One region of the Segeticoccus rhizosphaerae genome, then DNA from elsewhere that is predicted to be linked to it. Evidence: predicted binding sites of a transcription regulator. Region 1 holds the regulator's gene; each other region holds the start of a gene.
What was found. The regulator LexA, encoded in region 1, represses DNA repair genes until DNA is damaged. The targets are predictions, from matches to a motif close to TCGAACANNTGTTCGA.

Region 2: the regulator LexA is predicted to act here: its motif matches at 3,988-4,003, upstream of FCN22_RS11410 (alpha-ketoglutarate-dependent dioxygenase AlkB).
Region 3: the regulator LexA is predicted to act here: its motif matches at 4,702-4,717, upstream of FCN22_RS08165 (DUF6504 family protein).

What each region holds. Positions count from the first base shown of each region.
Region 1 is NZ_SWMA01000060.1:748-11,096, forward strand. Features, by position in the region: gene FCN22_RS20690 (hypothetical protein) at 1-291, shown strand, start outside; gene FCN22_RS20695 (FUSC family protein) at 305-2,068, shown strand; gene FCN22_RS20700 (hypothetical protein) at 2,128-2,736, shown strand; gene FCN22_RS20705 (LysM peptidoglycan-binding domain-containing protein) at 2,764-3,189, opposite strand; gene lexA (transcriptional repressor LexA) at 3,545-4,267, shown strand; gene FCN22_RS20715 (NAD-dependent protein deacetylase) at 4,303-5,142, opposite strand; gene FCN22_RS20720 (patatin-like phospholipase family protein) at 5,163-6,434, opposite strand; gene FCN22_RS20725 (aminotransferase class V-fold PLP-dependent enzyme) at 6,479-7,597, opposite strand; gene FCN22_RS20730 (LysR family transcriptional regulator) at 7,679-8,608, shown strand; gene FCN22_RS20735 (DNA internalization-related competence protein ComEC/Rec2) at 8,739-10,349, opposite strand, start outside.
Region 2 is NZ_SWMA01000014.1:58,648-68,996, reverse strand. Features, by position in the region: gene FCN22_RS11435 (metal ABC transporter ATP-binding protein) at 1-797, shown strand, start outside; gene FCN22_RS11430 (metal ABC transporter permease) at 857-1,864, shown strand; gene FCN22_RS11425 (Fur family transcriptional regulator) at 1,870-2,277, shown strand; gene FCN22_RS11420 (isoprenyl transferase) at 2,287-3,111, opposite strand; gene recO (DNA repair protein RecO) at 3,108-3,836, opposite strand; gene FCN22_RS11410 (alpha-ketoglutarate-dependent dioxygenase AlkB) at 4,026-4,655, shown strand; gene FCN22_RS11405 (S1C family serine protease) at 4,715-5,839, shown strand; gene FCN22_RS11400 (maleylpyruvate isomerase family mycothiol-dependent enzyme) at 5,923-6,753, shown strand; gene leuA (2-isopropylmalate synthase) at 6,914-8,719, opposite strand; gene FCN22_RS11390 (MFS transporter) at 8,978-10,306, opposite strand; gene FCN22_RS11385 (M20 metallopeptidase family protein) at 10,309-10,349, opposite strand, start outside.
Region 3 is NZ_SWMA01000008.1:36,533-46,881, reverse strand. Features, by position in the region: gene FCN22_RS08175 (DNA polymerase III subunit alpha) at 1-3,609, opposite strand, end outside; gene FCN22_RS08170 (SAV_6107 family HEPN domain-containing protein) at 3,602-4,087, opposite strand; gene FCN22_RS08165 (DUF6504 family protein) at 4,224-4,616, opposite strand; gene FCN22_RS08160 (YbaK/EbsC family protein) at 4,882-5,391, shown strand; gene FCN22_RS08155 (catalase) at 5,664-7,115, opposite strand; gene FCN22_RS08150 (threonine/serine dehydratase) at 7,265-8,212, opposite strand; gene FCN22_RS08145 (L-threonylcarbamoyladenylate synthase) at 8,268-8,888, shown strand; gene metF (methylenetetrahydrofolate reductase [NAD(P)H]) at 8,995-9,933, opposite strand; gene FCN22_RS08135 (polyprenyl synthetase family protein) at 9,997-10,349, shown strand, end outside.

The sequences.
Region 1 (10,349 bases):
GACGGTCACTGGGCACCGGCCGCTGGCGAGATCCGCGGCGTCAACACCCTCTTCGCCTTCAGCACCGAGCAGCGCGCCCGTCGCTTCGCGATCGAGCAGAACATCCTCGCGGCCGAGGGCGAGTTCCAAGGCGCACCAACCAGACCCGTGGACATCGTCCGCAACGCGAGCACCTACATCGCCTCGGGGGTCGAGGCGATCATGATTGACGGCCACCGCACCGGCCACTTCCTGCCGATGCAGAACCTCGGCCGCTACTGGGAGCAGCTCTGCGGCCCCCTGCCCGAGTAGTCATTCCCCCAGCGTGACCAGCCACTCGCTTCGTCGACTGGCCCAGCACCGCGCCCTCCGCCTGCGTCCCCCGGACGCGACCGTCATACCGGCCATGCACGCCGGCATCTCGATGGGCGTCCCCCTCGTCGTCCTGCTGCTGACCGGGCACCGCGACCTGCTCTCGTTCGCAGCCTTCGGCGGGTTCACCTCCCTCTACGGGCGCAACGCGCCGTATGCCGTGAAGGCGCCGATGCTCGCGGCCGTCGGCATCTTCATGTCGCTCTCCACCCTGGTGGGGACGCTGACTGCGGCCTACACCGGTCACGTCCTCGTCGTCATCGCCGTCGTGGCGGCCGTCGCCGGTCTGGCGCGGTTGCTCTCCGATGCCACCCGCACAGGCGGACCGGCAGGCATCTTCCCCGTGTTCGCCGTCTCGGTGTGCGCCGAGCTGCCGATCGGCCCGGAGGCCGTGGTGCCGGCCACCCTCACCACCGCTGCCGTCGCGGGCTGGGCCTGGCTGGTGTGCATGTCCGGCTGGGTGATCCGTCACCACGGACCGGAGCGGGTCGCCGTCGCGCGGGCCCTCGAGGCGGTCGCCGACCGCGTCGGTGCCATCGGTGCCGACGGCGAGCTGTCAGCGAGACACCGCGCCGGCATGGCGCTCCGGGCCGCCTGGACATCCATCGGCTCGAGCGGGCGGACGTCTCGGTGGTCCGCGCGGCTCGAGGCCCTCTGCGCGCACGCCGAGGAAGTCACCTTCAGGGCGAGACTGGCCTCACACCGCATCGCCGAGTCGGGCCGCTCGGACTCGACCGGCGGATCGGACAGCGACGCCTCCTGGGCGGTCACCGCATCCGAGTTGCGGCGACTGGCGCGCGGACTGCGCCGGTTCGGCGAGATCCCGGACGTGACGCTGGGCAGGGGCGAGCAGGCCGAGCTCGACGGCCGGGACGCCGCCGACGCCCTGGCGCGCCCATCAGGACCGCCCCTGCTGCGCCAACCGCTGGAGCGCTGGGGCACGTCGATCACCTCCCTACGTCCGTCGGCGCCATTCGTCCCCCAGGCCATCCGGTCGCTCGTCGCGGTCGCGCTGGCCGTCAGTATCGCCCACCTGCTCGGCCTGGGGCACGCCTCCTGGGCGGCCGTCTCGGCGGTCGCCGTGCAGCAGTCGGTCAGCTGGTATGCCACGGTCGATCGCAGCATCCAGCGAGCCCTCGGCACCGGAGCCGGCCTGCTGGTGGGCGTGCTGGCCCTCGCCTACTCCCCCGGCGCCGGCCTGACCGTCGCCCTCGTGATCGTGCTGCAGGTCGGCGCGGAGCTGATGGTGGGGCTCAACTACGCGCTCTGCCTGATGTTCGCCACACCCATCGCGCTGCTGCTGGCCCATCTCGGCCACGCCAGCTCGGACACCACGCTGCTGGTCGACCGCGTCCTCGACACCTTCATCGGCATCGTCGTGGGCATCGGCTCGGCCTTCGCCATCCGCAACCGGCGCCTCGAGGGCGTCCTGCGCAGCGCGATGGACGACTGCCGCGCCGCCCTCGACGCCGCCCGCGGGGTCGCCGATTCGTCGCCCGCCGACCCCGCTGACGCCACCGGCCAGGACGCGGCGGCCCGCTTGACGGAGGCTCGGCGGCTGTCCGCCTCGATGTTCGTGATGCACGAGGCCTACGACGCGGCAGCCGGCGAACCCTGGTCGACACGGCTCCCTGCCGACGAGGCAGCCGACCTCGAGCGGGAGGGCCACCAGCTGCTCGCCCGCATCACGGCACGCAGAGTCGATCCTTCCGGTTGAAAGCCGGATGGAGTGGGTAGGTAATCAACGGTTCAACGACATCGTCCGAGGAGGACGAGATGCTGCACACCGCTCTACTCACCGCGCAGACCTTCCAGATCTCGCACTTCGCGCCGGTCACGCTCGGGTTCTTCGGTCTGGGCACCGGCTATCTCATCTGGGGACCACAGGAGCTTTTCGGCTACCCCGCCCGCAGTCCGGCGGCTGACCGCGCCACCGGCTGGTGGGGCGTCTGGTTGCCAGGCTTCTGCCAGTTCGTCACCGGCGTGATCCTCTTCGTCGGGATGACGTGGTTCCAGGTCTTCAAGGACCCGCTGCTCTACATGGCCGCCCTGGCGTTCTCCGCATACGGCATCCACTGGTTTGCCCTCGGGCTCAACCGGATGCAGGGCAACGAGGTCAGGACCAACGTGGGCATGTCCGTCGCCTACACGATCATCTCCGTGCTCGGCCTCGTCACCTTCTTCATGGGCGGCGGCTGGCCGGTCGGCCTGCTCTTCGTCGGCCTGACCTGGATCTACGTCGCGGACTTCTTCGCCAGCGCCGGCATCGCCGTGGCCGGACGAATCCTCGGCCTGGCCCACCTGTGCACCGGGGTCTGGCTGATGTACCTCACCTTCGCCACGACACTGAACATCGTCAGCGGCTACTCCCTGCCGGGCGGCTGATCGGCAGCCGGGCCGGCCGCTCCCCGATCAGCGGCCGGCCGATGGCACGACCAGCACCTGGCCGGCGTGCACCTGCATCGAGGTGAGGTCGTTGGCCAGCTGCAGCTGCACGACGGCGTCACGCACCGGCAGCTGCGGCAGCTCGGCCGCGGCGATGTCGGACAGGGTCTGTCCGGAAGCCACCGTGACCGTCGGCTGCGCCACGCCCGTCGGCGCGGAAATCCCGCTCGCCAGGCTCATCGCGAGGGTCAGGACCGCGGCGGTCACCAGCAGCGTGATCGCGAGGCGACCGCGCCGGGTGACTCGGCTGTGCGTCGGGCTCGCCTGCACGTCCGGTCCGGTCGGGACCAGCCGCAGGTGCGACCGACGGCCCGGCCTGCGGGTGTCGGGACCGGGGTGCGGTGCCGAGCACGGGGCCGACTCGAGGTAGCCCCAGGTCGTTGCTGCGCTCATGCTGTCCTCCAGACGATCGGTGCGGTCGGATCGGTCGCGACGAGCGGTGTTGAAGCGGTCGGTCCCGAACGCGTGTGCGATAGCACGCTTGTACGATTTCTAACACGTCGCGCCGACAATGTCGAGACACGCGTCGAACAGGTGTTTGGCCAACGTGTCCGAACTGCGTACGATGAGGTCATGTCCAGTAGCCAAGCAGCGACCACCGACAGGGCCCGCTGCGCGCGGTCTCGGGCGGCCGCCATACCGGCTCTGACCTGCACTGATGTCGACCGCCCTCGCCCTGCCGCGGGCCGACGCCCGTCCACGACCCGCCCGCCCGCCGCAGTCCACATCCACTGAAGGGGATGCCACGATGGCCAAGATCCACGAGATGCCCGAGCGCGACAAGGGCGACGGCCTGACGACTCGACAGCGCCGGGTCCTCGAGGTCATCCGCAACTCCATCGACCGCCGCGGCTACCCGCCCAGCCTGCGCGAGATCGGCGAGCAGGTGGGCCTGACCAGCCCGAGCAGCGTGGCCCACCAGCTGCACATGCTCGAGCGCAAGGGCTACCTGCGCCGCGACCCCAACCGCCCGCGCGCCATCGAGGTCGTATCCCCCGACCTGGGGCGCAGCGCGCGCGGCTACCGGGCCGGCGACTCGCGCGCGGCCTCCACCCCCGACGAGGTCGACGAGACGGGCATCGGCGACGAGCGTCCCGCCGCGTCCTACGTGCCGGTGGTGGGCCGCATCGCCGCCGGTGGACCGATCCTGGCCGAGGAGGTCGTCGAGGACGTCTTCCCGCTGCCCAAGCAGATCGTCGGCGAGGGCGAGCTCTTCCTGCTCAAGGTGGTCGGCGACTCGATGATCGACGCGGCGATCTGCGACGGCGACTGGGTGGTCGTGCACCAGCAGCAGACCGCCGAGAACGGCGACATCGTCGCCGCCCTGCTCGACCACGAGGCGACGGTCAAGACGTTCAAGCGCACCAAGGGACACGTGTGGCTGATGCCGCACAACGATGCCTACGAGCCGATCGACGGCGACGATGCCTCGATCCTCGGCAAGGTCACCGCGGTGCTGCGCCGCGTCTGAGTCGGACCCCTGCTGTCGCGGCCGGATCGTCCCGGTCAGAGGTCGGCCACCAGCCGGGTCAGCGTCTCGCCCAACGGGGCGTCCAGCCGCAGCGTTGCCTCACCGTCACCGCGCGACCAACCCCGGGTGACGATGGCGATCGGCATCCCCAGCTTGTCCGCCCGGCGGACGAACCGGTATCCCGACATCACCGCCAGCGACGACCCCAGCACCAGCAGGCCCGCGGACGATTCCACCAAGGCGAAACACTGCTCCACCAACGGTTTCGGCACCGACTCACCGAAGAACACCACGTCGGGCTTGAGCGTGTCGTGGCCACAGACCAGGCAGCGGGGCGCGCGGAACCTCTCGATCGCCGCGTCGGGGATGTCGACGTCGCCGTCCGGCCGCAGCTGGCCGACCGCCACCTCGAAGTCGGGATTGGCCTCGTCCAGCCAGGCCTGCACGTCGTCGCGCCGGTAGGTCTCGCCGCAGGTGAGGCAGCGCACCCGGTCGAGGGTGCCGTGCAGCTCGAGGACGTCGTGGGCGCCGGCCTTCTGGTGCAGCTCGTCGACGTTCTGGGTGATGACGCCCCGCGTCAGGCCCCGCCGTTCCAGTTCGGCAACCGCCCGATGTCCTGCGTTGGGCGCCGCCGCCTTGAATCGCCCCCATCCCATGAAACTCCTTGCCCAGTAACGCTGCCGGGCGCTGGAGGAGGCGACGAACTCGTCATACGTCATGGGGGTCACGCGCCGGATGCCCTCGGGGCCGCGGTAGTCCGGGATCCCCGACTCGGTGGACAGCCCCGCCCCGGTCAGGACGGTCAGGTCGCCGCCGCGTACCAACTGGACCAGCGCGGCATACGTCTCGTCCCGGGACGTGGCAACGGCGGTCATGCTCCCAGTATGCGGGACGGTCAGAAGCGCCCCAACAACGTGCGCCGTGACGATCCACGCAGTATGCCGTCCGCGACCTTCGCGTCGGCGACCTGCGGATGCGGCGGCTCCAGCGGTGCGTCGAGCCGGATCAGCTGTGGGGCGTGCTCGCGCACGGCCTGGTCGGCCACGAGGTATCCGTGTCGCTCGAGCACCTGCTGCAAGCCGTCGCTGAACGCGTCGAGGTCGGTGCGCACCGCGTTGATGCGTTCGGTGGTGGCGGCCGGGTAGTGGCCGGGGACAACGGCATCCAACGACCAGCTGGCTCCGGTGAGCGCGTCCTGGGCGAAGCGCGCCTGCAGCCACCGCAGCCGGGTGGTCTGGCCGCCGCTGGTGGCGATCCCGAGGATCTGCAGCAGCTGGCCCCACACGGTGTGCGTGGTGCGCGCCCGGAACACCGTGCCGCCGTCGCTGACCAGCACCGTCGCGTGGTCGGCCCACACTGCCTCGACCCCCAGCGTGTCGTAGGCGCCGCCGTCGGTGAGCTCGATGTGCCGCAGGATCTCGGCGTGCTGCTGCGGGTCGGCGTGCCCGGGTTCGCCGCCCTTCAGGCCCATCTCCACACCGTTGAGGACCTGCGGGGCGAAGAACGGCGGGTAGGCGCAGGTCGCGGCGACCGCGTCGGCGATGCGCAGTCCGGGCGGTGGGTCGGCGTGGCCGAGGCGGTAGTCGCCCACACGGCCGTGAGGCCGGCCCGCGTTGGGGTCAGCGAAGATCCACGAGACGCCGTAGGCAACCTCGGTCGCGCAGGTGAGCACCGCGGGACCGTCGGGCGCGTTGTCGCGCAGGTCGCCCGCCCACCACGGCACGGCCACGGACAGCCGGCCCGCGAGCGCTCGCACCGCGCTGTCCGGCATGAACCAGCGCGGCGGCCAGAGCTTGGCCAGCAGCGCGGGGGTCCGCACGTTGTGCCCGGCGAGGCGGCGCAACGGGTCGGCGACGTAGCGCTCGAAGCCATTCACCACCACCTCCCCGCCCGACTCGTCCGGCCAGACCAGCCGTGGGTCGGCGAGCAGGTTGGCGGTCAGTGCTCCCCCGGAGACGCCGCTGATCGACCGCAACCCGCCGAGGACGCCGAGCTCGTTGAGCCGGCGGACCGCGCCGAGGTGGAACAACGCCGCGCGGTAGCCGCCGCCGGAGAGGCAGAGCGCCGTGCCGTGCCGGGGTCCCGGCGCGGCCGGCCCGTCCGGTGCCGGCCCGGCCGCGGCCAGCTGGGCCGTCGCCGGACTCGCCGGGTGACGTGGTCGGGACACGCCACCATGCAACCACGTGGCGCCGACTTCGGCGGCCGGACGGGTTATCGGGCGTCGAGGGCGTCGGCCACGAGGTCGACATCGGCGGCGGTGTTCCAGACGTGGAAGGCGATCCGCACGCCCCCGGCCCGTGACGACACGGTGACCCCGGCGTCACCCAGCCGGGTGGCGATCGAACCGTCGGCGTCGTCGAGCCGAAGCACCGGCCGGCCTTCCGGGCGCAGACCGAGCCGCTCTCGCAGGCCGTCGGCGAGTGCCACGTCGTGGTCACGGATCGCCTCGATCGGCGCCATCGACATCACCTCGAGTGCGGGGACCGCGCCGACCCACGACAGCCAGGCCGGTGAGACGTCGAAGCGGCTGGCGTTCGAGGACAGCACCATGTCCGGTCCGTAGCAGGAGCCCCAGATGTCGTCACCGGCATACCAACCGGCGACCACGGGCCGCAGCCACGAGACGGCACCGGGGCGCACGGTGAAATACGTCGTGCCGCGCGGCTGGCACATCCACTTGTAGGCCGAACAGACGGTCAGGTCGTAGTCGCCCGCGTCGAACGGCAGCCAGCCCGCTGCCTGGGTGACGTCGCAGAAGGTGAGCGCGCCTGCAAGGCGAGCGGATTCGGCGATCGCCGCCCCATCACAGAGGCTCCCGCACGCGCTCTGCGCCAGGGAGAACGAGACCAGCGTGGTGCGCTCGGTGATCGAGGCGGCCACCTCGCCGAGCGGCACATGGCGGACACTGATCCGACCCGTCTGCGCCTGGACGAGGAACGGGAAGATCATCGAGGTGAAGTCACCCTCGACGCAGAGCACCTCGGCCCCGTCGGGCAACGATGCGGCGACCACCCCGGCATACACCGACGCCTGCGGACCGACTGAGACCCACTCGGCGGGCACGCCGACGAACCGCCCGTATGCCGTGCGCGCCGCCTGGACGTCGGCGTCGTAACCGGTGGCGGTCGCGCGGCCGAGCTGCCACTGCTCCAGCGCGGACCGGAGCGCCTGGACCACAGGCTCGGGCGGCAGGCCCATGGTGCTCGCGTTGAGGTAGCCGGGTGCCGGCGCAAACTGGGCCTTGAGCCGCGCCAGCGCGTCCGCGCTGGTGGAACTGGCGGGTGCGGGGAGCTCGGGCTGTCCGTGGCGCGGGGAGGTGAGAGTCGGCATACATCCACGATGACCGATTCCGACTCATCACACAAGACCACAAGTTCTTGACTTTAAGTAACGCTCGATTATGGTTGGGTCATGATCGACGCCGCCGGCCTTCGGGTGATGAAGGCGATCCACGACGAGGGCAGCTTCACGGCTGCCGCAGCCGCTCTCGGCTTCTCCCAGCCGGCCATCTCACAGATGGTGCGCCGGCTCGAGGAGCGCACCGGCACAGTGCTCGTCGAGCGGATGGGACGCGGCGTGCGGCTCACCGAGGCCGGGGACGTGCTCGCCCGGCACGCGGTGCCGGTGCTCGCGGCCCTCGAGGCGGCCACCGCCGAGGTGTCGGCCATCGCCGGGCTGCGCACCGGGCGGGTGCGGCTGATGGCGTTCCCCTCCTCGTCCGCGACGCTCGTGCCCCGAGCGCTGGCACTGGTCAAGGAGCGCTACCCCGACGTGAGCGTGAGCTTCCACGAGGCGGAGCCGCCGGAGTCGCTGGCCGCGCTGCGGGCCGGCACCTGCGACCTGGCGGTGGCGTTCGCCTACGAGGGCACCGACCTCGGCCGGGGCGAGGACGACCTGGACGGGCTGGTCACCCACAAGCTGCTCGACGACGAGGTGCGGCTGGCGCTGCCCAAGGACCACCCGATGGCGCAGGCGCCGGTCGCCGACCTGGCGGCGTTGTCCGACGAGACCTGGATCGCCGGCTGTCCGAGGTGCCGGGGCCACCTGCTCTCCCTCTGCGACAAGGCGGGCTTCGCGCCGGACGTCGCCTTCGAGACCGAGGACTACGTCGCGGTCCTGGGTTTGGTCGCCGAGGGGCTGGGTGTGGCGCTGATCCCCGATCTGATCCTGCGCAGCGCGAGCCATCCAGACGTGGTGACGCTGCCAGTGAACCCCGCCTCGCGGCGTGCCGTCCACGTGGTCACGACGGCGGACCTCGAGCGGGTGCCGGCGGTGCGGGCGACGGTCGAGGCGCTGCTCGAGGCCGCCGCCACCCCCGGCTGCGTGCGCGACTCCGCCTGAGCCGGGCCAACTCGCGCCTGCGCCCGCCGAGACCCCGCCCGGTTGCGATGACATCGCGCACTCGAGCCGCGCGATGTCGCCGCAACAACCGGGGCAAGTGGCGCACCAGATGGGCGAGGGCGGCATCGAGTCAGGAGCCGCGGGTGGAGATCGCGGGGCCCCCGTTGCCGGCGCGGGACACCGCGATGTCACCGCTGCGGTCGGTGCGGAACACCGTGAACTGGTCGTCGCGCAACACGGTGAGCGCGCTCGGCGCCGGGTGACCGTAGTCGTTGTCGGCGCCGACGCTGATCAGCGCGACGGGGGCGTGCGCGAGCTGCAACAGGACCGGGTCCTGCTTGGCGGAGCCGTGGTGGGCGACCTTCAGCACGTCGAACCGGGCCGGCCTGCCCTCCTGTTCCAGCGCGCGCCGCACCCGTCTGGCGGCTTCAGGTTCGACGTCACCGAGCAGCAGCATCCGCAGCCCGCCGAGGTCGACGTCGAGGACCACACTGGCGTTGTTGGGGATCGACCCGGTGTGCAGCTCCGTGGCCGGCCAGAGCACCGCCGCGCGCAGCCCCTCCCACCGCAGGACGTCGCCGGCATAGGCGCGGTGCACCGGCGTCCCCACCTCGCTCGCCTGCTCTCGGACCGCCCGTGCCTCGCCGGCCGGTTCGTCGACCGGCGAGACGTAGACCGCTCCGACCGGCCAGCCGTCGAGCACGGCGCCCAGCCCGTCGACGTGGTCGGCGTGGAAGTGGGTGAGGACCACGGCATCGACGACCTCGACATCGAGGCGACGCAGGCAGGTGCCCATCGCGTCTGGATCAGGACCGGTGTCCACCACGACGGCATGACCCGGCGCGCTGGCCAGCACGATGCCGTCGCCCTGCCCCACGTCGCACATCACCAGGAGCCAACCCGGCGGCGGCCAACCGACCGAACCGGTGGGCCACGTGCACGCCAGGGCCAGCAGCGCACCGGCCGCCGAGAGCCACGGCCGGCATCGGATCCGGGCGACCTGCCACGGGCCGGTGAAGAGGAGCACCAGGGTGACGGCTGCGAGCAGGACCGCCCCTGCGGCACCGTCCGGCCACGGCAGCTGACCCATCGGTACGGTGGCGCAGGCACGCGCGATCCAGGCGATGCCGAGCGTCGGGATGCAGGCGAGCCACGCGACGCCGGCCGCGACCGGGGCCGACACGAGGGCCACCAACGCGGCGAGCACCCCGAGCACGGTCGCGGGTGCCACGAGCGGCGCGGCCAGCAGGTTGGCCAGGACCCCCACGACTGTCACCGAACCCTGCAGCAGCACGATCACCGGAGCACACATCGCCTGCGCGGCAACCGGTATGGCGATCACGGGACCGAGCGCGTGCAGTCGCCCGGGCAGGAACCGCGCGAACCACGCACCCCACGACCGGACGAACAGCAGCAGGCCCAGTGTGGCGAGCGTCGACAGCGCGAAGCCGTAGGACCTGGCCAGCCAGGGGTCGACGCACAGCAGGACGATGACCGCAGCGGCCAGGGCCGGCAAGCCCATCCGGCGCCGGGACGTGCTCAGCCCGAGCAGTCCGATGGCTCCCATGACCGCGGCCCGCAGCACGCTCGGCTCCGGTCGGCAGAGCACGACGAAGCCGGCGAGGCAGGCGCCAGCCACGACCGGTCGCCATCGTCGTCGGATCCGGCACCACCCGCAGACCAGCATCGCCGCGGCCAGCACGACGGCGACGTTGCTGCCGCTGACCGCGGACAGGTGGGT
Region 2 (10,349 bases), on a different contig from region 1:
TCGGCTATGCCGACCGGGCGGTGGTCGCCGATGTCACCCTCGACGTGCGACAGGGCGAGGTGGTCGCGCTGCTCGGGCCCAACGGCTCCGGCAAGTCGACCCTCGTCAAGGGCCTGCTCGGACTCAACAGCCACCTCGGCGGCGAGGTGGAGCTGTTCGGCACGCCGATGCGCCAGTTCCGCGACTTCACCCGGCTCGGCTACGTGCCGCAGCGGCACACCCTGTCGGCGTCGGTGCGCGCGACGGTCACCGAGATCGTCGCCATCGGGCGTCTGCCCCACCAGTCGTGGTGGGGTCGGCCGGGCCGGACCGACCAACGGCTGATCGACCGGGCGCTCGACCTGGTCGGGCTCGAGGACCGCGCCCGCGAGGACGTCTCGACCCTGTCCGGGGGGCAGCAGCGACGGGTCCTGATCGCTCGGGCGCTCGCGGCCGAGCCGGACGTGCTGATCATGGACGAGCCGACCGCGGGTGTCGACGCCGCGAGCCAGCAGGTGCTCGCGGAGGTCCTCGCCCGGCTCGCCGCCCAGGGCACCACCATGCTGATCGTCACGCACGAGCTCGAGGCGCTGCGCGACATCGTCAGCCGCATCGTCCTGGTCGGTGAGGGCCATCTGCGGTTCGACGGGACGCCTGCCGACTTCGTCCTGGCCCAGCGGCGGCAGCAGGACCTGATCCTGGCGCACGAGCACCACCACCACGACGACGACTCCGACGTGTCGCAGGCGCCCGGGGTCCTGTCGACCCCGCACGGTCCGCTGGAGCAGCCCGCCCAGAAGCGGGGAGTCGAGTCGTGAACACCCTGACCACGCTGACCACCCTCGGGGGACTTCCGGAGCTGCTCGACTACGACTTCATGCGCCGGGCACTGCTGGCGGCGTTGCTGGTCGGCATCGCGGCGCCGATGGTGGGCGTCTTCCTGGTGCAACGGCGGCTCTCGCTGATCGGCGACGGGATGGGGCACGTCGCCCTCGCCGGTGTCGCGGTCGGCGTCTTCACCGACACGGCACCCGTGCTGACCGCGCTCGTGGCGGCCGTGCTCGCGGCCGTGCTGATCGAGCTGATCCGGGCGCGCGGGCGCACGAGTGGGGACGTGGCCCTCGCGGTGATGTTCTACGGCGGCATCGCCCTCGGCGTGGTGATCATCAGCAAGTCCACGAGCAGCACCCCGGCCAACCTCACGGCATACCTCTTCGGTGCGATCACGACCACGAGCAACGGTGACCTGTGGGTCTTCGCCGTGCTGGCCGTCGTCGTGGTCGCGACAACCTGGCTGCTGCGGCCGCGGTTCTTCGCGGTCGCCAACGACGAGGAGTATGCGCGGGCCACCGGCATGCACGTCACGGCGCTCAACCTGGTGCTGGCCATCCTCACCGCGGTCACCGTGGTGGTGTCGATGCGGATCGTCGGGCTGCTGCTGATCAGCGCGCTGATGATCGTGCCCAACGCCGCCGCTCAGCTGCTCGCGGGCAGCTTCCGGACAGCCATCCGGTATGCCGTGGCGATCGGCGTGATCTCCAGCGTCGGCGGAGTGACCGGCTCCTTCTACGCCGAGACCCCGTCGGGAGGCACCATCGTCATCGTCGCCATCGGCATCTTCCTGCTGGCCTCGATCGGCACGAGTGTCCGCGCCCGAGTGGTGTCGCGGCGCCACCAGCGGGCCGAGCACCACCCGCACGAGCACGGCCTCGGCTGTGGGCACCCAGCCGTCGCCCACGGGGACCACGTGGACTACCTGCACGACGGGCACCGGCACGCACCCCACGCCGGGCACTACGACGAGCACGACCCGCGGGTGCACGCGCAGACCGCCGACGAGTCGGAGACGGCGGCCGAGACGACGGCCGAGACGAGGAGCAGCTGAGGCAGATGGCGCAGAACCGGCGACGACCGACCCGGCAGCGCACCGCCGTCCAGGCGCTGCTGGAGCAGACCGACGACTTCAGCTCCGCGCAGGAGCTGCACGCCCGGCTGCGGGCGTCCGGCGACGCGGTCGGGCTCGCCACCGTCTACCGCACGCTGCAGGCGATGGCGGCCGACGGTGACGTGGACGTGCTGCGGACCGATGACGGCGAGGCCGCCTACCGGCAGTGCAGCACCGGCCACCACCACCACCTGGTCTGCCGGACCTGCGGCGCGACGGTCGAGGTCGAGGGGCCGGCCGTGGAGAAGTGGAGCGAGCGGGTCGCCACGGAGCACGGTTTCACCGACGTGCACCACACGCTGGAGATCTTCGGCACCTGCGCCGACTGCGCACGCGCCGCCCGCTCCTCCTGACGCCTGCGATCAGGAGGGCCGGGAGGCGGAGTCGATCGCGCCGCCGTAGCGACGGTCGCGGTCGGCGTAGATCTGGATCGCCCGCCACAGGTCGCGCCGGTCGAAGTCGGGCCAGAGCGTGTCGAGGAAGACCATCTCGGCATAGGCCGACTGCCAGAGCAGGAAGTTGCTGGTGCGCTGCTCCCCCGAGGAACGCACGAACAGGTCGACGTCGGGCATCTCCGGGTCGTCCAGGTGGCGGGCGATGGTGCGCTCGTCGATCGAGCGCGGGCTGAGCTGGCCCGCCTTGACCAGTTCCGCGATCCGCCTCGTGGCGTCGACGATCTCGGCCCGGCCGCCGTAGTTGACGCACATGTTCAGCGTGATCACGTCGTTGTGCCGGGTCATCTCCTCGGCCGCCTCGAGCTCCTTGATCACCGAGCGCCACAGGCGCGGCCGCCGCCCCATCCAGCGCACCCGCACCCCCCATGAGCTCATCACGTCGCGCCGACGCCGGATCACGTCGCGGTTGAACCGCATCAGGAAGCGCACCTCCTCCGGTGAGCGCTTCCAGTTCTCGGTGGAGAACGCGTAGGCCGAGATGTGCTTGACCCCGATCTCGATCGCACCGGCGACCACGTCGAGCAGCGACGACTCGCCCGCCTCGTGACCCTTGGTCCGGGGCAGGCCCCGGGCGTTGGCCCACCGGCCGTTTCCGTCCATCACCACGGCCACGTGCCGCGGCACCAGCGCGGCGGGGATGGCGGGCGGTCGGGCCCCGGACGGGTGAGGGGCCGGCGGCCGGGGCGCCCGCGAAGTATCGGAGCGCAGCGGAGAACTGCGTGGGGTGTTCATGCCCGCTCCACGAGACGCAAGGATCGCACGCCCCGCTCGAGGTGCCACTGGAGGAACGCCGCGACCAGGCCCGAGCCCTCGCGTTGGTGCCGCGGATCGCTGCAGTCGGCGAGCTCCCAGTCGCCGCTCAGCAGCGCGGCCAGCAGCTCGAGGGTGAGCGGGTGCGGCGCCGCCGACCCGGCTGGCCGGCAGGACGGGCAGACCACCCCTCCGCCTGCGACGTGGAACGCCCGGTGCGGCCCGGGGGCACCGCACTTGGCACAGTCCACGAAGCTCGGCGCCCACCCGGCGACCGCCAGCGAGCGAAGCAGGTAGGCGTCGAGCACCAGTCCCGCGTCGTGCTCCGCCCCCGCGAGCGAGCTCAACCCACCGGCGAGCAGGTTGAACTGCTGCAGGGCCGGCTCCCCCTCCTCCGTCAGCCGGTCGGCCGTCTCGAGCATGGCGCTCGCCGCGGTCCAGGCGGAGTAGTCGCGGGCGATCGTGTCGCCATACGGCGCCAGTGTCTCGGTCTGGGTCACGGTGTCCAGCGAACGACCCTCGTAGCACTGGAGGTCGACCACCATCCCCGGTTCGAGGCGCGAGCCGAACTTGGACCTCGTGCGCCGCACGCCGTTGGCCACCGCGCGCACCTTGCCCCGCGACCGGGTGAGTGCGGTGACGATGCGGTCGGCCTCACCCAGCTTGTGGGTGCGCAGGACGATCGCCGCGTCGCGGTACAGGGGCATGGCGCCATTGTCCTACGTCGCCCCTGCGATTGCGGTATGCCGTGCCGGTGTCCACGCTCGTGGTCGACGGTGGTGAGGTTCGAGGCCAGAAACGCCGCCTGCTCTCCCCGACAACCATTCCCGACGAGGGGCCCCCTCGAGGACTCCTGAATCAGACACCTGTTCGAATTCGTGCGGTAGGCTGACTCCATGGCCACGGCGCTCCAGGGATCACTGCTCGACCAGGTCGACGAGGTCGGGTTGCGACCACTCGGTCCGGCGGTCCGCCGCACGACACTCTCGCGCGGCGCCTGGATCGACCTGCGCCCCGGCTTCGTCACCGGCTCGGACGCGCTCTTCGCCCGCCTCGCCCGGGACGTCCCGTGGCACGGCGAGCGCCGTCAGATGTATGAACGCGTGGTCGACGTGCCACGCCTGCTCAGCTTCTACGACGAAGATGACACACTCCCCGATCCGGTGCTGCTGCAGGCCCGCTCGGCCCTCAGTCGCCACTATGCCGGGGAGCTGGGCGAGCCGTTTTGCACGGCAGGACTGTGCTTCTACCGCGACGGGCGCGACAGCGTGGCCTGGCACGGCGACACGATCGGGCGCAGCCGCACCGAGGACACGATAGTCGCCATCGTCTCGGTCGGCACTCCCCGGGCGCTGTTGCTGCGTCCTCGCGGTGGGGGTCGGACCCTCCGCCACGTGCTCGGGCACGGTGACCTCATCGTCATGGGCGGCTCCTGCCAGCGGACCTGGGAACACGCCATACCGAAGTCCGCCAAACCGGTCGGTCCACGCATCAGCATCCAGTTCCGGCCCCGCGGCGTCCGCTGACCCTGCAGCTGCGCAGGACGCCCAGCGTGAAAGCCGAGGAATCGGGTAGCAACTCGAAGGTGAGTCCCCTGCCGCGCACCGCACACCGCCCGACGCGCCGCGTGGCGTGCGCGGTCCTCGGTCTGGTCACCGCCGGCGCCCTCAGCAGCTGCACGGATGGCGGCTCTTCCGCCTCGTCGGGGACGCCGACCGCCACGGTGACGGTCACCGCACCGCCGCGATCCTCCCCGTCCACCAGCACTCCCCCGCGAAAAGGTCAAGCCGGGCCCGGCCTCGGCGTCGTGCCCCAGGTGGTGCAGACGGTGGAGCCGTCGGTGGTCACCATCATCAGCAAGGTCGGCCTGGGCAGTGGGGTCATCTACAAGGCCGACGGCACCATCGTCACCGATGCGCACGTGGTGGAGGGCCAGGACAAGCAGCCGTTCCGCACGGTCGAGGTGCAGTTCGCGGACGGCAAACGGGCCAGGGCCAGCGTGGTGGGCGTCGACGACGTCACCGACGTCGCGGTGATCAAGGCGAAGCGCACCGGCTTGCCCGCGGCCCGGTTCAACGACACGCTGCCGGTGGTCGGAGCCCTCGACGTCGTCATCGGCAGCCCGCTGGGGCTGGAGCAGACCGTCACAGCAGGCATCATCTCCAGCCTGCACCGAAACATGCCCCCGTCGAAGGAGGCGCCGCAGGGGCTGATCGACCTGATCCAGACCGACGCGCCCATCTCGCCGGGCAACTCCGGGGGTGCCGTCGCCGATGGCGACGGCACGGTGATCGGTCTGTCCGAGGCCTACCTGCCGCCGAGCTCCGGGGCGGTCGCGATCGGCTTCGTGACGCCCGCCGCGACGGTGACCAGCGTGGCGGACCAACTGCTCGCGACCGGCAACGTCAAGCACGCCTTCCTCGGGATCCAGCCGGCCGACATCACGCCACAGACCGCCGACCAGTTCAACCTGCCCACGACGAAGGGCACCCTGGTGGTCGCCGTGACCAGGGGCAGCCCGGCTCAGAAGGCGGGTCTGCAGCCCGGAGACGTGATCACCAGGCTCGGTGCGACGACGATCGACACCGTGACCGACCTGCTGGCCGCCTTGCGCAAGCAGCAACCGGGCTCCACGGTGCCCCTCACCTACGCGCGAGGCTCCAGGACCAGCACCGTCAAGGTGACCCTGGCGAACCGCCCGGCTCCCTGACTCCTGTTGCGACCCCGGGAGTGGCTCGCGGGAGGGCGATAAAGCGCTGTGACCCGCTTGCCTCCGGTGGCTACGGTGCGGTCATGCCCACCGAAGATCCCCAGACAGTGCCCGGCAACCAGCTGGACTACCTCGACCACCTTTCCCGAAACTCCGCACGGTTCCGGGAGGCGCTCCACGACGCCGATCCCACCGCCCGCGTGCCCACCTGCCCCGACTGGGACGCCGACGACCTGTGGTGGCACCTCGGAGAGGTGCAGTGGTTCTGGTCGCAGGTCGTCGGTGGGCCTCTCACGGACGGCGACGAGGTCGAGGCCCTGCAGCATCCGACGCGTCCGACCGACCGGGCCGGACTCGAGCAGTTCCACCTCGAGTCGAGCCGGGCGCTGCAGCGGGCGCTGGCCGAGACCCCGCCGAGCACCAGGGCCTGGACCTGGAGCGAGGAGCAGACGGCCGGGTTCAGTCGCCGCCGCCAGGCGCACGAGTCACTGATCCACCGGCTCGACGCCGAGCTGACCGCCGGCACCCGCACCGATCTCGACCCGGCCCTCGCTGCCGACGGCGTGGACGAGGTGCTGCGGATCATGTATGGCGGTCACCCCGGTTGGGGCCGGTTCGTTCCCGAGGAGGGCGCCACCATCCGGCTGCGCACGACCGACACGGGCGACAGCTGGCTGGTCACCCTCGGCCGGTTCGTCGGGCACGACCCGGGCTCCGACGAGGACCGCGACGACCCCGACATCGGCATTGCTGCGAGTGACACCGGTGAGCCGGCGTTGGCCGCGCTCAGCGGCACGGCCGCCGACCTCGACTGCTGGTTGTGGCACCGGCCGCCCGTCGGCGAGATCACCCGAGAGGGTGACTCAGGGGTCATCGGCCGCTTCGAGCAGATCGTGAGCGCCGACATCGACTGACGCGCCACGTCGGGCCAGGCGCCGCAGTCCGCCAGCCGCGCCGCCCGTGCCCGCACCGAGCAGGACGTCACGTCATCCCCCCTCGTGGGGAGTGATCGTGAGGTTTGGTGCGCTCCGGTGTCGCCTTTCCCACGATCACTGCCCACGGGCGGAGGAAGGGTCAGCCGATCGGCACCCGGACCGGCTGCCCGGTCGGCACGTCGTGCATCGGCGCCTCGCCGCCCAGCTCGGGCTGGTCACGCACCGCCCGGTTGACCGCCGAGAGCACGGCCGTCATGGATGCCTTGACGATGCTGCCGTGCAGGCCGACGCCCCACAGCACGCGGTCGCCGATGGCGCACTCGACGTAGGCGGCGGCCTGCGCGTCCTCGCCGGCCGACATGGCGTGCTCGTGGTAGTCCAGCACCCGCACGTCGATGCCGATGCCCGCCAGCGCGTCGATGAACGCGTTGATCGGCCCGTTGCCGGTGCCCTCGACCGTGGTCTCGCGGTCGCCGTCGAGCATGGTCAGTGACAGGTGGTCTCGGCCGTCGGCGTCGCTGTCGATGGTGCTCGTGAGGGGTGCGAACCGACCCCACGTGCGGCCCTGGCCACCCTTGGCCGGCAGGTACTCGTCGACGAACCTCGCCCACAGCGCGTCGGGAGCCACCTCACCGCCGTCCGAGTCGGCGCCGGCCTGCACGACACCGCTGAACTCGATCTGCAGTCTGCGCGGCAGGTCGAGCTGGTGCTCGCTCTTGAGGATGTAGGCGACACCACCCTTGCCCGACTGGCTGTTGACCCGCACCACGGCCTCGTAGGTGCGGCCGACGTCGTGCGGGTCGATGGGCAGGTAGGGCACGCCCCACGGGATCTCGTCGACGGTCTTGCCGGCGGAGGCCGCGTCGCGCTCCATCCACTCGAAGCCCTTCTTGATGGCGTCCTGGTGGGAGCCAGAGAAGGCGGTGTAGACCAGGTCGCCGCCGTAGGGGTGGCGCTCCCCGACCGGCAGCTGGTTGCAGTGCTCCACCGTGCGACGGATCTCGTCGATGTCGGAGAAGTCGATCTGCGGGTCGATGCCCTGACCGAACAGGTTCATGCCCAGGGTCACCAGGCACACGTTGCCGGTCCGCTCGCCGTTGCCGAACAGGCACCCCTCGATCCGGTCCGCGCCGGCCTGGTAGCCGAGCTCGGCCGCGGCCACCGCGGTCCCGCGGTCATTGTGTGGGTGCAGCGACAGCACGACCGACTCGCGGCGGTCGAGGTGCCGACTCATCCACTCGATCGAGTCGGCGTAGACGTTGGGAGTGGCCATCTCGACGGTGGCCGGCAGGTTGACGATCACCGGGCGGTCCGGCCGGGCGTCGAAGACCTCGATGACCTCGTTGCAGATCCGCGCGGCGAACTCCAGCTCGGTGCCGGTGTAGGACTCCGGCGAGTACTCGTAGTAGACGGTCGTGTCCGGGATGGTCTCCTCGAGCTTCTTGCACAGCCGCGCGCCCTGCAGGGCGATGTCGACGATGCCGTCCTGGTCCATCCCGAAGACGACCCGCCTCTGCAACACCGAGGTCGAGTTGTAGAGGTGCACGATGGCCTGCTTGGCACCGCGGATCGAGTCGTAGGTGCGCTCGATCAGGTGGTCCCGCGCCTGCGTCAAGACCTGGATGGTGACGTCGTCGGGGATGTGCCCGCCCTCGATCAGCTCCCGCACGAAGTCGTAGTCGGTCTGGCTCGCCGACGGGAAGCCGACCTCGATCTCCTTGTAGCCCATGCGCACGAGCAGGTCGAACATCCGCCTCTTGCGCTCGGCGTTCATCGGGTCGATCAGGGCCTGGTTGCCGTCGCGCAGGTCGACCGCGCACCAGCGCGGGGCCCGGGTGATGCGCTTGTCGGGCCAGGACCGGTCTGGCACGTCGACCACGATCTGCTCGTGAAAAGGACGGTACTTGTGGATCGGCATACCGGACGGCTGCTGGGGGTGGATCATCTTCTCGCCTCTGCGTCTTCGCGTTTCCGCTGTTGCTGGTGTGCCGGCCTGGGCAACACGACTCCGCGGCGAGGGGCGGCCGTCTTAGTGGGCCCCGCCGCGGCAGCGAAGGAGGAGCAACGCTCCTGGCGCGATACGCACGAGACACAGCGTATGCCGTGACTGCCCTCGTCGTCCATCGCTCGGCCCCGCGTCCCGCATGGTGGAACGAGCGGGAGGCGGGGCCGAGTGGGGACACAGTCGTCGTGGAAGTGCCGGCTACGCCGGCGAGTCGACGGCTTCCTCGTGCAGGTGACGGCCCCGGGTCTCGGGCAGCCGGGAGATCACGACGGCCGAGATGATCAGCAGCACCAGGGTGTAGCCGGTGAACGCGGAACGCCCGAAGGTGTCACCCATCCAGGTCTGCAGGTAGGGCGCGGTGCCACCGAACGCGGCGACGCAGATCGAGTACGGCACCCCCACCCCGATCGCTCGGATGTGGGTGGGGAACAGCTCGGCGTAGACGGCCGGGATGATGGAGGCACCCGCGGCGATGAAGATCAACGCGATGGACATGGTGAGCGCGAGCTGCCAGGCACTGCCTCTCAGCATCCACTGCAGCGGGAAGAGCAACACGGCGAGTCCGATGGCGTTGGTCAGCAGCACCGGTTTGCGCCCGATCCGGTCAGACAGCTTGCCCCACAGCGGCAGCACGGCGATGAACACGACGTTGGCGACGACACCGGCCCACAGCGCCGAGTTCTCGTCGATGCCCAGCGAGCTGATGGCGTAGGCCGGGGCGGAGATCGCCCAGGCGTAGTAGGCGACGGTCAGCCCGACGGTCAGCCCGATCACCTGGCCGGCCTGCTTGCGGTGCCTGACGATCTCCGGCCAGATCTTCGGCTTGTCGGCCGCGGGCTCCGACTCCACGTCGTCCTCGAACACCTCGGTCTCGGTCATCTTGCTGCGCATGTAGACGGCATACAGCCCGAAGACACCACCGACCAGGAACGGGATCCGCCAGCCGAAGGAGTCCATCTGGCTCTCGACCAGCACACTGGTGAGCACGACTCCGAGCAGCACGCCGAAGACGTTGCCGATCGAGCCGGACACGTAGATCAGGCTGGCCCACAGGCCGCGCCGCTCGGCGGGCGCCTTCTCGGAGATGTAGGTCTGGGCCGAGGGGAGCTCGCCGCCGTGGGCCAGGCCCTGGAGCAGGCGGGCGAGCACCAGGATCAGCGAGGCGAATGCGCCGACCGACTCGTAGGTCGGCGACACCCCGATGACGATGCTGCCGATGGCTGCGGTGCCCACGGTCGCCGACATGGCGAACCGCCGGCCCGTGTGGTCCGCGATCCAGCCGAAGACGAACCCACCGAACGGTCGCGCGACGAAACCGACCGCGAAGACCGCCAGGGTGGACAGCACCGCCGAGACCGGGTGTGCCTTGTCGAAGAACTGGGTCGCGAAGAAGGGAGTGAAGATCGCGTAGACGCCCCAGTCGTACCACTCGAGGGCGTTGCCGACCCCGGTGCCGAGGATCGTCTTGAGCGTGCTCTGCTCGGCCGGGGCCGCGGGAGCGACGTCGGTCTGCGAGGTGTTGGTCATGGTCATGCCACCGTCCTGGAGGGTGCGGTCGTGGGAGTGGTGC
Region 3 (10,349 bases), on a different contig from region 1:
CCCCTTCGGCCCGGTCCGGCGCAGGACGCCGCGCACGAGGAGCATCCAGGAGTGGAAGACCGTGGCGGCATAGGGGCCCTGCGCGTCCTCGAAGAAGGTGGCGTCGATCGGGCCGGTGCCGTCATCGAGGGTCAGGAAGACCACCCGGCGGCCTGAGCGGATCGGTGGGGTCTGGGTGGCGACCTTGACGCCGGCGACCAGCAGCTCGGCCCTGTTGCGCTGTTGCAGCAACCGTGACGAAGAGGTCGCCCCCAACGCGTCGAGCAGGGGCGCGTAGCAGTCGATCACGTGGGCACTGACGTCGAGGCCGAGGACGTCCAGCTCGGCGCGGACCCGTTCGGCTGCGGTCATCTCCGGCAGTCCCGAACCGGCGACGAGCTCGGGGGCATCGCCGAGGTCGAGCATCAGCTGGGCCGGTCCGGCCTGGCGGCGTGCGCTCGGGCGCCGCCCCCGCGCCTGCCCGGCCGCGCGCTCGGCCACCCTTTGTCCTGCCTGACCGGGGCCCCCGCCTCCGGTCATCGGGCGGCTGCTCGTCGCGGCCACCCCCGCGGCACTGCCGCGACGCGCCATCGATCGGGACCACCGGTCGAGCTCGGTGACGTGCAGCAGCAGGTCGCGTCGGGTGATCCGCCCGCGGCGACCGAGCGCCGCGCCCCCGTCGCCCCCGAGCCCGTAGACCGAGTCGAACCCCCCGGCGAGCACCAGCCGCTCGACCACGGGACGCGACACCCGGGCCCGCTGCCAGAAATCGGCCAGGGAGGCGTAGGGCGCCCCGGCCACGATGCGCGTCACCTCGTCCTCGTGGATCCCCTTGACGTCGGACAGGGACAGCCGGATGCCGTAGCCCCGCGCGTGACCTGCGTGGCCCGTCATACCCCTGCGTGTGGGCGCCTTCGCCTCGGCCCCCTCCGCGTCGCCGTCCGTCCGTCCGTCCCGCCCCACCGGCTCCACCCGGTAGGTGGCGCCGGACCGGTTGACGTCCAGCCCCAGCACCGCGACCCCGGTGTTTCGCGCGTCGTCGAGGATGAGCCGCTTGGGGTACATGCCCGGGTCGTGGGTGAGCACCCCGGCGAGGAACGCCGCCGGGTGGTGCGCCTTGAGCCAGGCCGACTGGTAGGTCGGCAGCGCGAAGGCCGCCGCGTGGGCCTTGCAGAAGCCGAACGAGGCGAAGGCGGCCAGCACCTCCCAGATCCGGTCGACGTCGGCCGGTTCGTAGCCGCGCGCCGCCGCGGCGGGTCGCCACCAGGCCTCGACCTCCTCCTGCCCGGCCGGGGACCCGAGGGCACGGCGCACCTCGTCGGCCTCGGCCAGGCTGACTCCGGTGGTCTCGGCCACCAGCTGCAGCACCTGCTCGTGGAAGACCACGACGCCGCAGGTGCTGCGCAGCGCGGGCTCCAGGGTCGGGTGGAGGTACTCGGGCGGTCGCCAGCCCTGCCGGGCGAGCAGGAAGGGCGTGACCATGTCGGACTTGACCGGCCCCGGCCGGAACAGCGAGATGTCGATGATGAGGTCCTCGAAGGTCTCCGGCGCGAACTTGCCGATCAGCTCCCGCTGCCCCGGCGACTCGATCTGGAAGCAGCCGAGCGTGCGGGTGGACCGGATCAGCTCGAAGGTCTGCTCGTCGTCGAGCGGCACCTGCTCACGGTCGTCGAGGTCGATGGTGATGCCGTCGACCCGGGCGACCTCGTCGACCGCGTGCGCCATCGACGACTGCATCCGGATGCCGAGCACGTCCAGCTTGAGCAGGCCGAGCGTCTCCACGTCGTCCTTGTCGAACTGGCTCATGGGGAAGCCCAGCCAGCTGGCCTCCACCGGCGTCCGGTCGAGCAGCCCTCGATTGGACAGGACCACGCCGCACGGGTGCAGGGCCACGTGCCGGGGCAGCCCGTCCAGACGCTCGACCAGCTCGAAGAGCAGCTTCAGCCGGGGCGCGTCCAGGCCCCTGGAGCGCAGCTCGGGCAGCTCGCGGACGGCCGCGCGGGCGTCCCGGGCGCGGATGTGGGGAAAGGCCTTGGCGAGCGCGTCGGTCTCGGCGGGCGGCAACCCCAGCGTCGCCGCCACGTCGCGGATGGCGTGCCGGACCCGGTAGGTGTCCATCATCGAGACACAGGTGACCCGATCGCCCCCGAACCGCTCGAGGATGCGTTCGTAGACCTCGGTGCGGCGAGCCGACTCGACATCGACGTCGATGTCCGGCAGCTGGGCGCGCATGGGGGTGCAGAACCGCTCCATCAGCAGGTCGTGGCGCAGCGGTTCGACCCCACTGATGCCGAGCAGGTAGTTGACCAGGCTGCCGGCTCCCGAGCCCCGCGCGGCCACCCGGACCCCCATGTCGCGGATCAGGTCGCACACGGCGGCCACCGTCATGAAGTATGTCGGGTAGCCCAACGCGGCGATCGTGCGCAGCTCGTCCTCGAGCCGGCTCTCCACGGCCCGCCGCTCGCGCTCACCCGCCCCGGCGTAACGGCCGGCGATCGCGGCGCGGCAGCGAGCGGCCAGCACCGCCTGGGCGTCGTCGCCCGGCGTCAACCCGAGCACCGAGCCCTCGGGCAGGTGCACCGACCCGATGCCGAGGTCGGTGCGGGCGTCCTGCCGGCACTCGCCGGCCAGGGCCACCGTCGCCTCCACCAGAGCCGAGGCACGAGCCACGGCATCACCGCAACCTCCCGTCCCGCTGGACGGGCCCAAAGCCTCCGCCACCTCCTTCGCCACCTCCAGCATCCGGGCGGTCTCCGCCAGGTGGCCGGCGGTGGTGACCCGGTCGAGGTGTCGCGTGTCCAGGGGCACCATCCGCCGCGCGGCGTCGAGCACGTCCACGGTCATCGCGTCGGCCGGTTCGACGTGCCGGACGGCGGCGGTGAGCACCGCCGGGACCCCCGACTCGAGGGCGAGCCCCCACAGCCGGGCGGCGTGACCGCGGCTTCCCGGGCTTCCCGGCGGCCCGCCGTGGCAGACGACCTCGATGGCCAACCCGTCGCGGGGCAGGCGCTCCTGCCAGCGCCGCAGCAGCTCCCGGGCCCGCACGAGGTCGCGGCGCAGGACGGCTCGTCCCACGTCGGAGCCGGGGCCGAGCAGGACCACGAGAGCGGCGCCGGGGTCGTCGCCGACGGAGGGGTTCTGGGGATCGCCGGACCGGTCGACCCGCGACCAGGTCGCGATCAGCTCGGGGGTGCTGACCGGAGTGCCGCGCTCGCCGCGCAGGTGCGTCTCGGTCACCAGCCGGCACAACCGGGCCCAGCCGAGACCGGGCGCCACCCCCGCCGCCTGCCCCCGGGCGAGCACGGTCACCCGGGGATGCCGGTCGTCGACCACCGCACCGCCCTTGACCGGGTGGACCCGCACCCGCCGCCCGGACGAAGAAACGCTCAGCAGCCCGGCACCCGCTGTGGGATCTTCCACGGCGAGGTCGACCCCGAGGACCGGGTCGATCCCCGCCTGCGTGCAGGCCTGGACGAACCGCACTGCACCGTAGAGCCCGTCGCGGTCGGTCAGGCCGAGGGCGGGCTGACCGAGATCGGCGGCCCGCTGCACCAGCGCGGCGGGGGTCGAGGCGCCGTAACGCAGAGAGAACCCGGACGCGACGTGCAGGTGGGCGAAGGACTCACTCACCGGGCTCCTGCCAGGTTGTCGCAGCGGCGTGCTCGGACGCCGTGGGGGTCATGAACTGCGGCAGCGGCGCACTGATCGGCAGACCGAGGTGCGCCTGGACGAGCTCGAGGAAGATCTCGGCCTGCCGCAGCAGGTCGTCGGCCTCGCGGCTGCTCGCGGTGGCCGAGCCCCGCTCGAGGGCCGCTCGCCGCCGGCCGGACCCGGCAAAGAAGGCTGCCCACTCCCCCAGGTCGGAGGCGACGGTGGGCAACACCTCCCACACACTGCGCGGCCTGGAGCGGGCGACCGGCTTGCTCCGGGCCGCGAGCAGGGCCGCGGCGGCCCGCAACGCAGCCAGGTGCGCATCGACGTAGCGCTCACCCGCGCTGCCGGCCCCACAGGCCGCCAGCAACGTCGTCCGCGAGCGTTCCAGCAGTTCGAGCACGGTGTCCGCGACCGGGGCCTGCGGTGCCGCGGCGGTGGAGTGGATGGTGGTCACGTCGTCTCCCTTGGTCTGTGGCGATGGCTGGTGCGGTCGGCTGGTTGCGGTCGGTCGGTTGCGGACGGTTGGTCGCCGACGGACCGCGTGCGCGTGGTCGGTGCGGTCTCGGCGGGGCCGGTGCGGTGCAGACCGGTCAGTCCGCGACGCGGACCAGGCGCCAGGCCTGGTCTCGGTCACCTCCGGCCAGGTCGTAGACCCCGCTGCCTCGGTGGCGTCCGGCACTGGCCACGACCCGCCAGATCTCCTGCTCGAGGTCGTCCGGCCCGGGCACGCCATCGCCGGTCGTGTCCTCACTGGAGCCGGCGTCGAACCCGGACCGGTCCAGCGCGTCCCGCCACCACGCCCGGCGCTCACGCCAGTGGTCGAGCACCTCCCGGACGACGTAGAGCCGTCCCCGCCAGAGGAAGGCCGAGGGAGCGGCGGCCAGAACAGTGCTGCCCGTGCTGCCAGTACTGCCCGTGCTGCCAGTGCTGCTGACGTCTGACCGGGACTGCACCTCGACCGGCTCGTGGTAACGACGCACCATGACCACTCCTCCGCGGGCCTCGCCGCCCGGCAGGGCGGCGGACGGGGTCGAGGCGCCCGCCGCCACACCGGACGAACCAACTATCTCGAACGTTTGTTCGATACGGACGAATGTACCCCACTGCGCCGACAGCCCGTCAAGTCCCTGTGGAGAACCTCGGACGCGGCCGTCACACCGCGACGCCCGCACGTCCCGGACCGGCCCAGCGCCGTCCAGATGGCGAGTCTCGGGGGCAAACGGACCGGGTCATGGCTACCGTTTCGTCATGACCGAAGCCTCAGGGTTCGAGGTGCGTGACAGCCCCTCCGTGCTCCGCGTCGTCCAGGTCCTGCAGGAGCAACGGGTCCGGGGTGCGGTGACCATCCTCGACGAGCACGCCCGCACCGCGCGCCTGGCCGCCGACCAGCTCGGCATCGACATCGGCCAGATCGCCAACTCGCTGATCTTCCGGGCGCACCTCGAGGACGGCGAGGTCGCTCCCCTGCTCGTCCTCGCCTCGGGCGCCCACCGGGTCGACATCGTCCAGGTCGCCGACACGCTCGGTCTCGACGAGATCAGCAAGGCGGACGCCGCCTTCGTCCGCGAGCACACCGGGTTCGCCATCGGCGGGGTGCCGCCCATCGCACACCGCACGCCACCGCTCACGGTCGTCGACATCGCCCTGAGCCGCTACCGCCAGGTGTGGGCGGCCGCAGGTCATCCCCGGGCCGTGTTCCCCACGTCGTACAACGAGCTGCTCCGCCTCACCGGTGGGCAGTCGGCAGAGGTCGCCTGAGCACCCGAGCCGCCGCCTGGTCACCGGTCCGCAGCCCGGGCAACGGGTCCGACTGGGCACCTCGGTCCGCCGGCTGAGACTCTGCGGATGCCGACGCGGCCGAAATCCGCCACCATGGGACCGCACCGCACCACACGGTGGGGTGGCGTGTGTGCGCCGGCACGGGAACGGCAGGGGTCCTGGGAGGGGAGGACCCGTGCCGGTCCCGCGCCGTGCCGTGCCGTGCCGACGTCACGCCAGCCAGGCCAGCCAGGCCTGCCGGTGTGGACCGGCTACTGCTTCTCGCGGACTCCCGACTCCACGCGGTCGCCGAGGTCCTGGTCCACGTTGCGCCAGTACTCGAAGGCCCGAACCAGCACCGGCTCGCTGACCCCGTCCAACAGGTGCCCGACGATGTTGCCGACGAGCCGTTCGCGCGCCGCGTCGTCCAGCACCTCGCGGACCAGCGTGCCCGGTTGGCCGAAGTCGTCGTCCTCGGCGTGCAGCGTGTATGCCGACCGCACCAGGTCCCCGTCGGTGCGCCATCCGGCCGGCTCACCGAAGCGCGCGGTGTCGGCGCTCGGACCGCCCTTGGAGTTGGGCGCGTAGACCGGGTCGGACACGGGGTGGTAGCGCATCGCCCCGTCCTTGGAGTAGGACCGGACCGGGGCGTGCCGCGGGTAGTTCACCGGCAGCTCACGGTAGTTGGGACCGATCCGGTAACGGTGCGCATCGGCATACGAGAACAGTCGGCCGAGCAGCATCTTGTCCGGGCTGGGGCCGATCCCGGGCACCATGTTGTTCGGCTCGAACGCGGCCTGCTCGATCTGCGCGTGGTAGTCGGTCGGGTTCTCGTCCAACGTCATCCGGCCCACCTCGATCAGCGGGTAGTCCTGGTGCGAGATCGTCTTGGTCAGGTCGAACGGGTTGAACCGGTAGGTCGCCGCCTCCTCGAACGGCATGATCTGCATGTGCAGCGTCCAGCTCGGGTGCTCGCCGCGTTCGATCGCCTGGTAGAGGTCACGCGTGTGGTAGTCGCCGTCCTCGCCGGCGAGCCGGTCCGCCTCCTCCTGCGTCAGGAAGTCGACGCCCTGGTCGGTCTTGAAGTGGTAGCGCACCCAGAACCGCTCACCCTCGGCGTTGACCCACATGTAGGTGTGGCTCGAGTAGCCGTTCATGTGCCGCCAGCTGCGAGGGATGCCACGGTCCCCCATCAACCAGGTGACCTGGTGGGCCGACTCGGGCGAGAGGGTCCAGAAGTCCCACTGCATGTCGTGGTCGCGCAGGTTGGTGTCCGCCCGTCGCTTCTGGGACCGGATGAAGTGCTGGAACTTGAGCGGGTCCCGTATGAAGAAGACCGGCGTGTTGTTGCCGACCATGTCGTAGTTGCCCTGCTCGGTGTAGAACTTCAGGGCGAACCCGCGCGGGTCGCGCCACGTGTCAGGGCTCCCTCTCTCGCCGGCCACGGTGGAGAACCGGGCGACCATCTCCGTCCTTCTGCCCTGCTGGAAGACGTCGGCCTTCGTGTAGGCGCTGACGTCGCCGGTCACCTCGAAGTGGCCGAAGGCGCCCCCACCCTTCGCGTGGGGCTGCCGCTCGGGCACCCGCTCCCGGTTGAACTGGGCCATCTGCTCGATCAGGTAGGCGTCCTGCAGCAGGATCGGCCCGTCGGGACCGACGGTCAGCGAGTGCTCGTCGCTCTCGACCGGGATCCCGGCATCGGTGGTGGTGTAGTTGTCGGACATGTCGCTCCTCAGGTGGAGACCGGAACACCTCCACCGCACCACCCGTCCTGGGGCCAGTCAAGAGATGCGGTCCGAGGCCCCCGGCCCGCGGGCGGGAGCCGCGCCCCGGCCACCGCGCTGAGCCGGATGCCGACATGCTCGGACAGCGGTCACGAAGGGACCGACAGGTCCGACGGGTCGGTGTTGCCGCCGCAGACCACGACACCCACCCGCTCCCCCGGCTGTGGCGCGTAGGCACCGCCCGACAGCGCAGCCACGGCCGTCGCGCCGCCGTGCTCGGCCGCGAGACGCAACCGGTCCCACAGGCGTTGGCGCGCTTCGATGATCGCCGTGTCGCTCACGAGGACGCTCGTCACGCCGGCCCCCGACAGGATGCCAAACGCGATCTCGCCGATCCGCTTTGCCCCCAACGAATCCGAGGCGACGCCCGAGACCTCGACGTCCACGGGCTCGCCGGCCTCGAGGGCCGCGTGCAGCGTCGGGATGGACTCAGGCTCGACCGCCACCACCCGGGCCCGGCCACCGAGCGCCGCCGCCACACCGGCCGACAACCCACCACCGCCGACCGCCACCAGCACGGTGTCGAGGTCCGGCACCTGCTCGAGCAGCTCGGACCCGACCGTGCCTTGTCCTGCCACGACATCCGGCTGGTCGTAGGCGTGCACGAAGAGGGCGCCCGACTGCCGTGCGCGAGCCGCGCACGCGGCATACGCATCGGCATACAGGGCTCCGGTGACGGTCACCTCGGCACCGGTGGCCCGGATGCCCTCGACCTTGACCCGGCTGGCGGCGTCGGGGACGAAGACCTCGGCCGGTATGCCGAGCTGTCGCGCCGCGTGCGCGACGGCCAGTCCGTGGTTGCCGCCGGAGGCCGCGATCACGCCGCTCCCCGGCAGCTCCCCCTGCTCCTGCGCCGCCAGGATGCGGTTGAAGGCACCGCGCGCCTTGAACGAGCCGGTGTGCTGCAGCAGCTCGAGCTTGAGCACCACCGGTTCGCCGACGCCGAAGGCGCCGCCCTCCACCTCGATCACCGGGGTGCGTCGGACGTGTCCGGCAACGCGGGAGCGGGCGGCGGGGACGTCGATCGGTGCGGTCACCCGACCCACCGTATCGGCCAGCGTTGAGCGCACACCGTCACCTATGGTGACCCCCATGGCCCGCTACTTCGACGTGCACCCGGACAACCCCCAGCCACGGGTCATCGCCAAGACCGTGGACCTGATCCGGTCCGGTGGGCTGATCGCCTACCCCACCGACTCCTGCTTCGCGCTGGGCTGTGCCCTCGGCAACCGCGACGGGCTGGAGCGCATCCGGACGATCCGCAAGCTCGACAGCAAGCACCACTTCACCCTCATGTGCCGCGACTTCAGCCAGCTCGGTCAGTTCGTCCAGATCGACAACCAGGTCTTCCGCAAGATCAAGGCGACGACGCCAGGGCAGTACACCTTCATCCTGCCCGCCCTCAAGGAGGTCCCCCGGCGGATGCTCCACCCGAAGAAGAAGACGGTCGGAGTGCGGATCCCTTCGCACCGCGTCGTCCTCGCGCTGCTGGCCGGGCTCGGCGAACCGCTGCTGTCCAGCACGCTGCTGCTGCCGGGAGAGGACGAGCCGATGACGCAGGGGTGGGAGATCAAGGAGACCCTGGACCACCAGGTCGACGCGGTGCTCGACTCCGGCGACACCGGGGCCGAGCCGACCACGGTGGTGGACTTCTCGGGTGGTTTCCCGGAGATCGTCCGGCTCGGTGCCGGCGACCCTGCGCCGTTCGAGTGATCCGGGCGCGCTCCCGCCGAGCCCGTCGAGCCGTGCTGGCAAACATCGCCGAGAACCCGGTGCGCCGGCCGCTCATCCCACCTTTGCCAGCGTGGCGCGACGACGGTCAGGCGTGATGCGGCCCCGCGGCTTCCGGGACCAGGTTGGTGTAGACCTCGAGCGTCGCGGTGGAGCGGTTCATCGTGTAGAAGTGCAGGCCGGGCGCGCCCTCGTCACGCAACCGGGAGGCGAGCTCGGTCGCGATATCGACGCCGACCGCGCGCAGGGCCACCCGGTCCTCCGCCACGGGCTCGAGTCGGCGGATGACGTTCTCGGGCAACGGGGTCCCGGACAGCTCGGCCATCCGGGTGATCTGGCTGAAGTTCGTCACCGGCATGAGCCCCGGGATGATCGGCATGGTGCGGCCGCTCGCGTCGACCCGATCGCGCAACCGCAGGTAGGTGTCGGGGTCGAAGACGAACTGCGTCACGGCGAACTCGGCTCCCGCATCAGCCTTGCGCACCAGCACCTCGGCGTCGTGCTCGAGGCTCGGCGACTCGGGGTGCCGGTCGGGGAACGCCGCCACCCCGACGGTGAACGTGCCGAGGCCGCGCACCAGGGAGACCAGCCCGTCGGCGTGGTCGAGGCCCCCCGGGTGCGGCGTCCACGGGGTGCCCAGACCGCCCGCCGGGTCCCCGCGCAGGGCGAGGATGTTACGGATGCCGGCCCCGGCATACTCGCCGACGACCTGCCGCAGCTCTGCCACGGAACTGCCCACGCAGGTCAGGTGCGCCATCGCGGTGAGGGTCGTCTCGCGGGCGATCCGCCCGGTGATGCGCACGGTGCGGTCGCGGGTCGTGCCACCGGCGCCATAGGTTACCGACACGAAAGTCGGGTGCAGCCGCTCGAGCCGGCGGATCGACTCCCACAGCGCCACCTCGGCGTCGTCGGTCTTGGGAGGGAAGAACTCGAAACTGTAGGACGTGCCCTCCCCCGCGAGCATCTGCGGGATGGACCGCATCGCGTTCGCTGCCTTCGGCATGGTCGATGCGGTTCCGTGGGCCATACCCGTCAGCCTAGGCGACACCGGGCACCGTAGGCTCGAGGTAGTCACCCTCCGGGAGGTCCGTTGTCGAACCCACTCGACGCCTACCGCCTGCGCGCACGCGTGCAGGCGGTGGTCGACGCCGAGATCGCGACGCAGGAGGCGGTCCTGGCCGAGATCGGCGCTGACATGACGCCGTTCGTCGACCTGGTGGCGTCCCTGGTGCGTGGCGGCAAACGGTTGCGCGCCGCTTTCTTCTACTGGGGCTACCGCGCCGGCGGCGGGCCGGACAGCGACGCGGCGATCCGGGCCGCCGCGTCGATGGAGTTCTTCCAGGCCGCCGCGCTGCTGCACGACGACGTCATGGATGGCAGCGACACCCGTCGCGGTATGCCGTCCGCCCACCGCCGCCTCGCCGCCCACCACGCCGCCCAGGG